3 regions of the Paludibacterium sp. B53371 genome follow, and region 1 is predicted to be linked to each of the others. Evidence: riboswitches for the same ligand, from Rfam matches in the RefSeq annotation. Region 1 holds a riboswitch; each other region holds the start of a gene.
What was found. Region 1 has a riboswitch for cobalamin ahead of JNO51_RS15715 (PAAR domain-containing protein). Riboswitches for the same ligand answer to the same signal wherever they lie in the genome.
Positions count from the first base shown of each region.

Region 2: it holds a riboswitch for cobalamin, as region 1 does, so the genes downstream of both, JNO51_RS08650 (cobaltochelatase subunit CobN) here and JNO51_RS15715 (PAAR domain-containing protein) in region 1, are expected to answer to the same signal.
Region 3: it holds a riboswitch for cobalamin, as region 1 does, so the genes downstream of both, JNO51_RS03620 (energy-coupling factor ABC transporter permease) here and JNO51_RS15715 (PAAR domain-containing protein) in region 1, are expected to answer to the same signal.

Region 1 covers NZ_CP069163.1:3,290,473-3,293,702, reverse strand. Annotated here, with positions in the region: gene yjeM (glutamate/gamma-aminobutyrate family transporter YjeM) at 1-720, shown strand, start outside; gene JNO51_RS15715 (PAAR domain-containing protein) at 933-1,259, opposite strand; cobalamin riboswitch at 1,463-1,675, opposite strand; gene JNO51_RS15710 (cation:proton antiporter) at 1,950-3,230, shown strand, end outside.
Region 2 covers NZ_CP069163.1:1,800,956-1,804,185, forward strand. Annotated here, with positions in the region: gene cbiB (adenosylcobinamide-phosphate synthase CbiB) at 1-44, shown strand, start outside; gene cobD (threonine-phosphate decarboxylase CobD) at 37-1,029, shown strand; cobalamin riboswitch at 1,147-1,332, shown strand; gene JNO51_RS08650 (cobaltochelatase subunit CobN) at 1,486-3,230, shown strand, end outside.
Region 3 covers NZ_CP069163.1:760,332-763,561, reverse strand. Annotated here, with positions in the region: gene JNO51_RS03635 (energy-coupling factor ABC transporter ATP-binding protein) at 1-101, opposite strand, end outside; gene cbiQ (cobalt ECF transporter T component CbiQ) at 120-899, opposite strand; gene JNO51_RS03625 (hypothetical protein) at 900-1,238, opposite strand; gene JNO51_RS03620 (energy-coupling factor ABC transporter permease) at 1,240-1,905, opposite strand; cobalamin riboswitch at 2,037-2,250, opposite strand; gene pelG (exopolysaccharide Pel transporter PelG) at 2,357-3,230, opposite strand, start outside.

The DNA.
Region 1 (3,230 bases):
TTCTACGCCGGTAACGCCGTGTACTACTTCATGTACACCCTGGGCGCGACCCTGGCCAGCAGCCTGGGCGCTGCCGCCAGCACCTGCAACACCATGGGTAACGTCTTCGCCGCCTACACCGGCGTGTCGATGTTCTGCGCCCTGACCGGTGCCTTCTTCGTGCTGATCTACGCCCCGCTGAAGCAAATGATCGAAGGCGTGCCGCAAGGCATCTTCCCGGCCAGCTGGAGCAAGGAAAACCAGAACGGCATGCCGACCGTGGCACTGCGCTGGCAACTGGGTCTGGTGATCGTGCTGATCGCCCTGGGTACCTTCGGTGGTGACGCCGTGGCCGACCTGATCCAGAACCTGGTGACCCTGACCAACGTGACCATGACCGTACCGGTGATCTTCATCATCTACGCTTACATTCACTACCTGCGTAACGATGCTGTAGAAAAGCCGATCCGCATCTTCCGTTCCAACGGTTCGGGCATCTTCATGGCCTGGTGCGCCATGCTGACCATCGGCTTCGCCAACCTGTTCACCGTGGCCTCCCCGCTGTATCACGCCTACCTGGGTGAAGACGTCGGTGCCAACATGAAAGAAGGCATGATGTCCATCATCGGTGTGGTGGTCTTCGCACTGATCGGCTGGTTCATGGTTGCTCGCTACGAACGCCATGTTGCCCAAGGCAAGCTGCCGATGCCGGAAGCCAAGGCAGAACTGGGCGGCAAGTAAGCCCACAAGCAGAACAGGCGACGCCCTGCGTCGCCTGCCATCCCGAAAAAAGCCGTTCATCTGACGATGAACGGCTTTTTCATCGAACGGGGTCAGGTCTTGTATTTTGCATCCCGGCGCAAAATGCACATCGAACAGAACGGGGTCAGGTCTTGTATTTTGCATCCCGATGCAAAATACAAGACCTGACCCCGTTCTCTCGCTGCTGCGACTCAGGCCACCTTGCCCGGCAGATAATCCGGATCCAGGAACCCCGCTACCGACTTGTCCGACGGCATCACTGCACAACAAGACTGCGGACTGGAAATAATGTAATCGCCATTGGCCAGCGCACTGCCGACAATCGCCGCCGGCCGACCGGCCAGCAGCAACAGACTGCCGGCACCCGAAATGATCACCGTCTCCGAACCATCCGGATAACGCACCGTATCGCCCACCCGGGCAATCAACTCCATCTCCGAAGTGGCCGTCACCACCTCGCCCCCATAACGGGTTTTCGAACCGATCGTCGCGACCAGATAAGATTGCTGTTGCTTCATGATAGCTATGCTCACAAGGGTGTTTCCCCCCACCGGGGAGACAAGCGGCCACGGACACACCGCGCCGAACCAGGCGAGAACACCACCACGGGGACAGAGCAGACAAGGCGCAGACAGGCAGGCCGACACACGGCTGCAGGCAGAGCACCACTCCCCACCCCGGGGACGGATCTCGCGGGACCTCCGCACTCCCAGACAGGGGGCAGAGCACCCAGGAATCAGGCCGGTCTTCTGGCTTGCCTTCCACCTCGGCGACCGGCCTTCCCGGACAGACAACATCCAGTGGCATGGTGATCGCGTCGTCAGGCCTACAGCAGCGGGGGCTGCGCCGGCATGGCTGCAACAGCAGCGGCACCGGCTTCCCGTTTCACCCCGTTCCGAAAGGAACACAGGGCACCTGAATCCAGGGCGCCATGATCCCGCCGGGCGGAAAACACGTCAAACGATAAAAAATCAGCATGTTGTGCGCGCTTCGCAACACCCCCCGCACGGGGTCAGGTCTTGTATTTTGCATCGAAACGCAAAATACAAGACCTGACCCCGTTCTGTGCGCCGGGGCATTCAGAATCGCGACTCAATTGATCGAAAGGGGGTCAGATTGCTTTAACCCTCATGCCAGCAGGGTAGGGCGGTGCTACCATCCGCGACGAGCGCAGGGAGAAGCCCGCATTGAACGTCGGAGGGCGCTGTATGAAAAGAGTTTTTTGGCATGTACTGGGTTATGGCACCGTGCTGGTGCTGTCTGTCAGCCTGCTGTTGTGGATCCTCAGTCAGGGCCCGCAAGGCACCCCCGTCTGGCTCAGCCAGGCCGCCAACGAGTCCGACGACTGGCTGGCCTCCCTGCAAGGCACACTCGGCCACAACGCCACCCTGCCACTGGTCGGCCTGCTGATGCAGATCCTGATCATCCTGACCTTCTCCCGTCTGTGCGCCTTTGGCCTGCGAGCCATCGGCCAGCCGCCGGTCATCGGCGAAATGCTCGCCGGCATCCTGCTCGGCAAATCGGTTTTTGCCCAACTCTGGCCGCAGGGCTTTCACTTCGTGTTTCCCGAAAGCGCCATGCCGCAGCTGTACTTCTTCAGTCAGATCGGCCTGATCTTCTTCATGTTCGTGGTCGGCCTCGACCTGCGCCTGTCCAGCCTGCGCCAGCGCGCCGGCACCGCCATCGTCGTCTCCCACGCCAGCATCCTGCTGCCCTTCCTGCTCGGCACCCTGCTGTCGTTCTGGCTCTATCGCGACTATGGTCCGCGCCACGTGGCCTTCTCGTCCTTTGCCCTGTTCATCGGCATCGCCATGAGCATCACCGCCTTCCCGGTACTGGCGCGCATCATCCACGACAAGGGACTGAGCGGCACGCCGGTCGGCACCCTGTCCGTTGCCTGCGCCGCCGTCGATGACGTGACCGCCTGGTGCCTGCTCGCCGGCGTGCTGGGCATCGTCAAGGCCGGCAGCCTGCACCACGCCGTCATCGTCCTGCTGGCCTCGACCCTGTACGTCGTGCTGATGATCAAACTGATCCGGCCCCTGGCCCACCGCCTGCTGTGGCCCGCCACCCAGAGCGGCACCTTCACCAGCGCCCAGCTCGCCTTCGTCTTCTGCGTCGGCCTCGGCTCGGCCCTGCTGGCCGAAGTCATCGGCATCCACGCCCTGTTCGGCGCCTTCCTCGCCGGCGTCATCATGCCGCACGAACTCACCTTCCAGACCAGCCTGAGCGCGAAAATCGAAGACCTCACCGCCGTGGTGCTGCTGCCGATCTTCTTCGCCTACACCGGCATCCGCGCCGAAATCGGCCTGCTCGACAGCTGGCATGCCTGGCTGGTCTGCGGCGGCATCATCCTGGTCGCCACCGTCGGCAAAGTCCTCGGTGCCGCACTCGCCGCCCACTGGACCGGTGTCCGGTGGCGCCAGTCCTGGGCACTGGGCGTACTGATGAACACCCGTGGCCTGATGGAACTGGTGGTGCTCAACATC
Region 2 (3,230 bases), 1.5 Mb from region 1:
TGGGACTGCTGGCCGCATTGTGCTGGGGAGGCTGGCATGCTTAAGCACGGAGGGGGACTGCGCGCCGCCGCGCGACAATACGGTATCGCCCTGGAAGACTGGGTCGACCTCTCGACCGGCCTCAACCCGCATGGCTGGCCTGTTCCGGCCATCGAGGCCAGTAGCTGGCAGCGCCTGCCGGAGCTGGACGACGGTCTGGAGCAAGCCGCCAGTGACTTCTACGCGGCGCCACAACCACTGGCCGTGGCCGGCTCGCAAGCCGCCATCCAGACCCTGCCGCGCCTGCGCCCGCCCTGCCGGGTCGGCATGCTGACACTGACCTACGCAGAACACCCGTACGCCTGGCAAAAGCAGGGACACCATGTTCTGCGCCTGGCACCGGAAGACATTGATGCCGCGCTGCCGCAAGTGGACGTGCTGCAGCTGTGCACCCCCAACAATCCGACCGGCTGGCTGCCCGAGCCGGCCCAACTGCGCGAATGGCATGCGCGCCTGCGTCAACGCGACGGCTGGCTGGTGCTGGATGAAACCTTCCTCGACGTCACACCGGAACGCAGCCTGCTGCCGCTGGCTGGACAGCCCGGCCTGATCATCCTGCGCTCCATCGGCAAATTCTTTGGCCTGGCCGGCGCGCGCGCCGGCTTTGTTTTTGCCTGGCCAGCGCTGATCGAGGCACTGCAGGACGAGCTCGGCCCCTGGACCCTGGCCGGCCCGGCACGCCAGGCCGTCAGAATGGCCTTGCAGGACCGGGCCTGGCAGGCGGCCATGCGCCAGCGCCTGCCGGCCGAAAGTGACCGGCTGGCCACGCTGCTGCGCCGGCATGGCCTGGCGCCAGGCGGGTCCACGCCGCTATTCCAGTGGGTGTGCCATCCGCAAGCGGCCATGCTGCATCGGCAATTGGCCAGCCAGGGCATCCTCACCCGCTTATTCGACGCGCCGCCAAGCCTGCGTTTCGGTCTGCCAGCGCAAGAAAGTGACTGGGCGCGACTGGATCAGGCGCTGGCCAGCTTCACCCTGGTCAAAAGCTAACGCCGGCGGCACAGGCAAACGATTGCCTGTGCCGCCGGAGGATACTCCCCCCTCCTATCCCGACCTAAGTCAAACTTTGTTCATTTTTTTACCAAAGTTACCCATTCATCACGTAATATTCGCCCTTTACATGACGGTGCCCGTGTTGCAACGGGTGAAACGGGAATGCGGTTCAATGCCGCAGCTGCCCCCGCAACTGTAAGCGAAGAGTCTGAATCCACTGCCACCGGGCATCCGACCGGGAAGGCGATTCAAGGCGATGACGCGCGAGCCAGGAGACCGGCCGTCAGACTTGTCGACGTGAGCTAGAACCAGTCGGGGTGTACTGGTGGACAAGCATGCAGACCGGACCATTCTCCCCAGACTGCTGCCCTCGCTCTCGACGACACAACGTCATCCGAGGGCGCCGATGCACCGCTACCATTTCCTGTCCGTCCATGCTGCCGAAGGTGTGGCATGAGTCACGGCATTGCCCTGCTGAGCCACGCCGGCACTGATCTGTCCGCCCTGCTGCGCGCCCCGCTGCCCGCCGACTTTGTCGCCGTCAACGGCATCAACCTGCAAGCCATCGACAGTGCTGAGGCCATGCAGCAGTTGCTGAACGGCCCTTTGCGCGACACCAGCGTCTTCGTGGTACGCGTCCTGGGCCGCGCCGAAGCCATCGCCGGCTTCGACCTGTTGCTGACCCATATCCGCCAGCACCATCACCATCTGGTGATCATCAGCGGCACCGGCGAGCCCGACCCGGACCTGACCGCCCTGTGCAATGTCGGCCACGGGCTGCAACAGGAAATCAACGCTTATCTGCAGGCTGGCGGCAGCGACAATCTGGCTCACATGCTGCGCTGTCTCTCCGACCGCCTGCTGATGACCGGTCATGGCTATGCCGAGCCGCTCACGTTGCCGGACCACGGCCTGTACCATCCGGAACTGGGCGCCCTGGCAACGCTGGATGACTGGCGCGCCATCCGCAACCCCCAATGGCCGACCGTCGGCCTGGTGTTCTATCGCGCCCACTGGCTGTCCGGCAATACCCGCTTTGTCGATGCCCTGATCGATGCCCTGCACGAGCGCCAGCTGAACACCCTGCCACTGTTTACCGCCTCGCTGCGCACGCCGGGCGAGCAAGGACTGCCGGCGGCGCTCAATGATCTGCTGGCCGAGCCGATCGAGGCGCTGGTCAACACCACCTCCTTTGCCATCGGCGAAGTCAACCCTGACGGTGCGACCCAGGCAGGCTGGTCGGTGAGCGCATTTGAGCAACTGGATGTGCCGGTATTGCAAGCCATCACCAGCAATATGACCGAGGCGCAGTGGCTCGCAGCCGACCGCGGCCTCAACCCGCTGGACACCGCCATGAACGTGGCACTGCCGGAGTTTGACGGCCGACTGATCAGCGTGCCGGTTTCCTTCAAGGAGGCGCATGCCGATCAGGCCAGCAGCGAAACCAGCTATGCCCCGGTGCCCGACCGGGTCCGCCGTCTGGCCGGCATCGTGGCACGTCAGGTCAGGCTGCGCACCACCCCGGCGCACGAGAAACGCATCGCCTTCATCTTCACCAACTCCAATAGCAAGGCGGCACAGATCGGCAATGCCGTCGGCCTGGACTCCCCCGCCTCGCTCTGGGCCATCCTGCAAGCCATGCAGACCCATGGCTATCAGGTCGAGGGACTGCCGGCAGACAGCACCAGCCTGATGCACCAGCTGATTGACCGGGGAGCCTACGACCAGGACTACCTGACCAGTACCCAGATGATGCAGGCGATTGCGCGGGTGCCGGCGGCACGCTACGCAGCATGGTTCGCCGAACTGCCCGCCTCGCTGCAACAACGCATGAACCAGCGCTGGGGTGAGGCCCCCGGTACGGCCTATGTGCATCAGGAGCAGCTTTACTTCTCGGGCATGCAGTTCGGCAATGCCTTTGTCGCCCTGCAACCGCCGCGCGGCTACGGCATGGATCCGGATGCCATCTATCACACCCCGGACCTGCCGCCGACCCACCACTACTACGCTCTGTATTGCTGGCTGCGCGACGAATGGCAGGCTGATGCCATCGTGCATGTCGGCAAGCACGGCACGCTGGAATGGCTGCCCGGCAAAGGCGTAGGTCTGTCACAAGACTGCTTCCCCGATGCCGTTCTGGGTGACATGCCGCTGTTTTATCCCTTCATCCTGAATGATCCGGGCGAAGGCTCGCAGGC
Region 3 (3,230 bases), 1.1 Mb from region 1:
AGCACCGCCACCCGTTCACCGGCAGCAATCGACAGATCCAGCTGATGCAGGGCCTGACAGCCATCGGGATAGGTGTAGCTGACCTGATTCAGCTCGATCATGGGGTGTGTCATCGGTGGTCAACCCAGCCAGTAATTGAAAAAAGCCAGCAAGCTCAGTGCGCACAGGCCAAGCAGGCCGACATAGTAATCCCGCCGGGAGATGGCCGAACGGAAGTGCGTCATGACCGGACTGTTCTCGTCATAGCCGCGCGCCAGCATGGCCTGATAGATGCGCGTGCTGCGATCCAGCGACTTGATGAGAATGCTGGCCGCCAGCCGGCCGACATCGGCCACACGCCCAAGCCAGCCGGCCTCGGCCCCCAGGCGGCTCAATTGCGCCCGCCGCATGGTCTGTGCGGTGTCCTGCAGAATGAACAGGTAGCGGTACATCATCTCAGCCAGCTCGATCATGATGAGCGGCACTCGACAAAGCCGCAGGGTCGCCAGAATCTCCACCATCGGGGTCGTCATCGCCAGCAGCGCCGCCAGGGTCACGGCAGCCATGATGCGCAGGAACAGCAAGCCGCCGTATTGTAGCCCCTCGGCATACACCCTGAGCGTCCAGCCCCAGAGCGGGACTTGCCACAGCACCTGACTGCCGCGCGTCAGCATGACACTGAGCAGCACCACCCAGGCAATACCCAGCGGCATCAGCAGACGACGACACAAATCGCGCCCGTTGAGCCCCAGCAGCGCGAACAGCGCCAGCGCCCCCAGCCACAGCGCGAGCGCCAGCACACCATGCCGCAAAGTCGAGGCCACGACGACCGCCGCCAGCAACAACAGGGTCTTGATGCGGCCATCTGCCCCGGCCGCGGCCGAGGCAGCGACGGCATCATGGCGTGCCAGGCTGACCACTCAGTCTTCCTGCTGACAACGGCACTGACCTTCACGCCGCCCGAAAAGCCGCAGCCAGTGATAGCCGACAATCAGACCGGCAAAGAAGTTGGCAACCGAGAAAGCGCCGACCTGGGCATCGCCCGGCAGCTCAAGGAAGGGATGATGATCGCGCTGCGTGACCTGGGTCGCCAGGTTATTCACATGATCATCCGTGCCGGCGGCTTCCATCTGGTGTGCACTCATATAGCGTGCCGAGACAAAGATGAACAGCAGCAAGGCACACATCACGGCCAGCATGCAGCGGGTAAAGCCATCGAAGAAACGGTTCTGCGACAGATCGCGTGCGGGATGTGACATCTCAGGCTCCTTTGCTGACGAGGATGCCGGGCAACAGATCGGGCCGGCGGCTGGCCATCGCCTGCAGCACGACGGCGGTAAACACCCCCTCGGCCAGGGCCAGGGGCAACTGGGTCGGGGCATAACCCATGAAGAAAATCATCCACTGGGTCAGCAGCGGCATATTGCCGTGCAGACTCCAGGCCAGCTCGAAGGCACTGACCAGATAAGTCATCAGGTCACCGACCACCCCGGCCAGGCCGGCGGCCAGCCACAGCGGGCAATTCAGCGCGCGCAGGCTTTTCCACAGCACATAGCCGGACAGGGCGCCGGCGATCCCCATCGAGAAAGTATTTGCGCCAATCGTGGTGATACCGCCATGACCAAGGAAAATTGCCTGGAAGAACAGCACGATGGTGGAGATGACCGCGGACGCCCAGGGCCCGACCAGAATCGCCGCCAGCGCCGTGGCGCAAGGATGCGAGCATGATCCGGTCACCGGCACCGGCAAGTGCATGGCGGAAATGACGAAGACCGCCACGCCGATCATGGCCAGGAACGGCTTATAGGACAGGTTTTCCTGTACCTTGCGTTTGATCTGATAAATCCCGGGAACGACGAACACGGCGGTCGCCGCGTACCAGACTGCGCATGCCTGTGGTGACAGGATGCCATCTTCAATGTGCATGAACTGCTCTCCCTTGCGAAGAACGGATCCGGCGGATCCAAGCCGGCCAATCACCAAGGGAAATCCGATCCGGAGCCACACACCGAAGTCGCAGGCGCACAACCGCAGAACCGTTCCCCACCCCAGAGATTGGCACTACCGATGACCCAGGCCGGTCTTCTGGCTCGCCTTCATCCTCCTCGGCCGGCCTTCCCGCACCGCAAAGCGGCACAGTGGCATGTGGCAGATTCGTCAGGCCTACAGCAGCGGGGGCTGCGCCGGACTGGCTGCATGGCAGCGTCACCGGCTTCCCGTTTCACTCCTCCCATGGACATGGGTCAGAGCACCTGGATCAATTGTCATGTCAGGACGACGTGTCGTCCGACATAAAATAGCTTCGCAGTATACCCCTTTGTCAAACAAGCCGCGCGGAGTCAGGTCAAGTCCAACGCACAAATGTAGCCAGTTGCGCTTACTGCAGCATGTAGGTTTCGTACTCAAGCCGCTCCAGCTTGCGATCCAGCGCCGCCAGCCCGATCACCACCGCAATCAGCATGGCTCCGGCAAACCCATAGCCATACCAGGCGGGGTTGAGTTGCAAGGTGATTCCCGTCAGCAGCATGTTGAGCAACAAAAAACCGCTGGTCGCCGCCAGCACCACGCGACGTTTGTCGAGGTAGAAAAAAATGTTGATGATGCCGAGGAACACCACCTGCAGGCTGGCGGCAATCACATCGACCTGCAACAGCGGCAGGTACAGGACCGAGATCCCCAGCCAGCGCAACAGCTCGGCGCCGCTGGCAAACAACAGGATGGCCGCAATCGACTGCACCTTGACGATCTCGTACAGCCCGGTACGCAGGGCATCGACCATGCCGTTGCGGACATTCTCGATATGCTGCAGCGAAGCGCCTTCCCGGACCGCGCTATAGAAGGCATCGTAATACTCGACGAAATCGGTTTCGATGCGCATCAGGAACACCGCCATGCCGGGAATGATCGCCAGATAGGCCAGAAAGACCGGCATATCGTAAATGATCGAGGCATGCAGCGGGCCGATCACCGCCTGACCGGTGGCCGGGGCATACCAGAACATCAGCTTGTCCACCCAGATACCCAGGTTGTACAGCAGACCGATCCACATCAGCGCGGTATGGCGATGGGCCTTGTGGAACATTTCAAACGAAATGAACAGACGGCCGGGAAACTCACGGTAGATCAGCAACAGCAGACCGAACAGCAGCACGCACTGACCGAGCACGAAGCCGGCCAGCAGCCCCTCCAGACCATGGGTATTCAGCAGCAGCGAGCCCACGACGGTGGCGCCGTAACCGATCAGGAATACC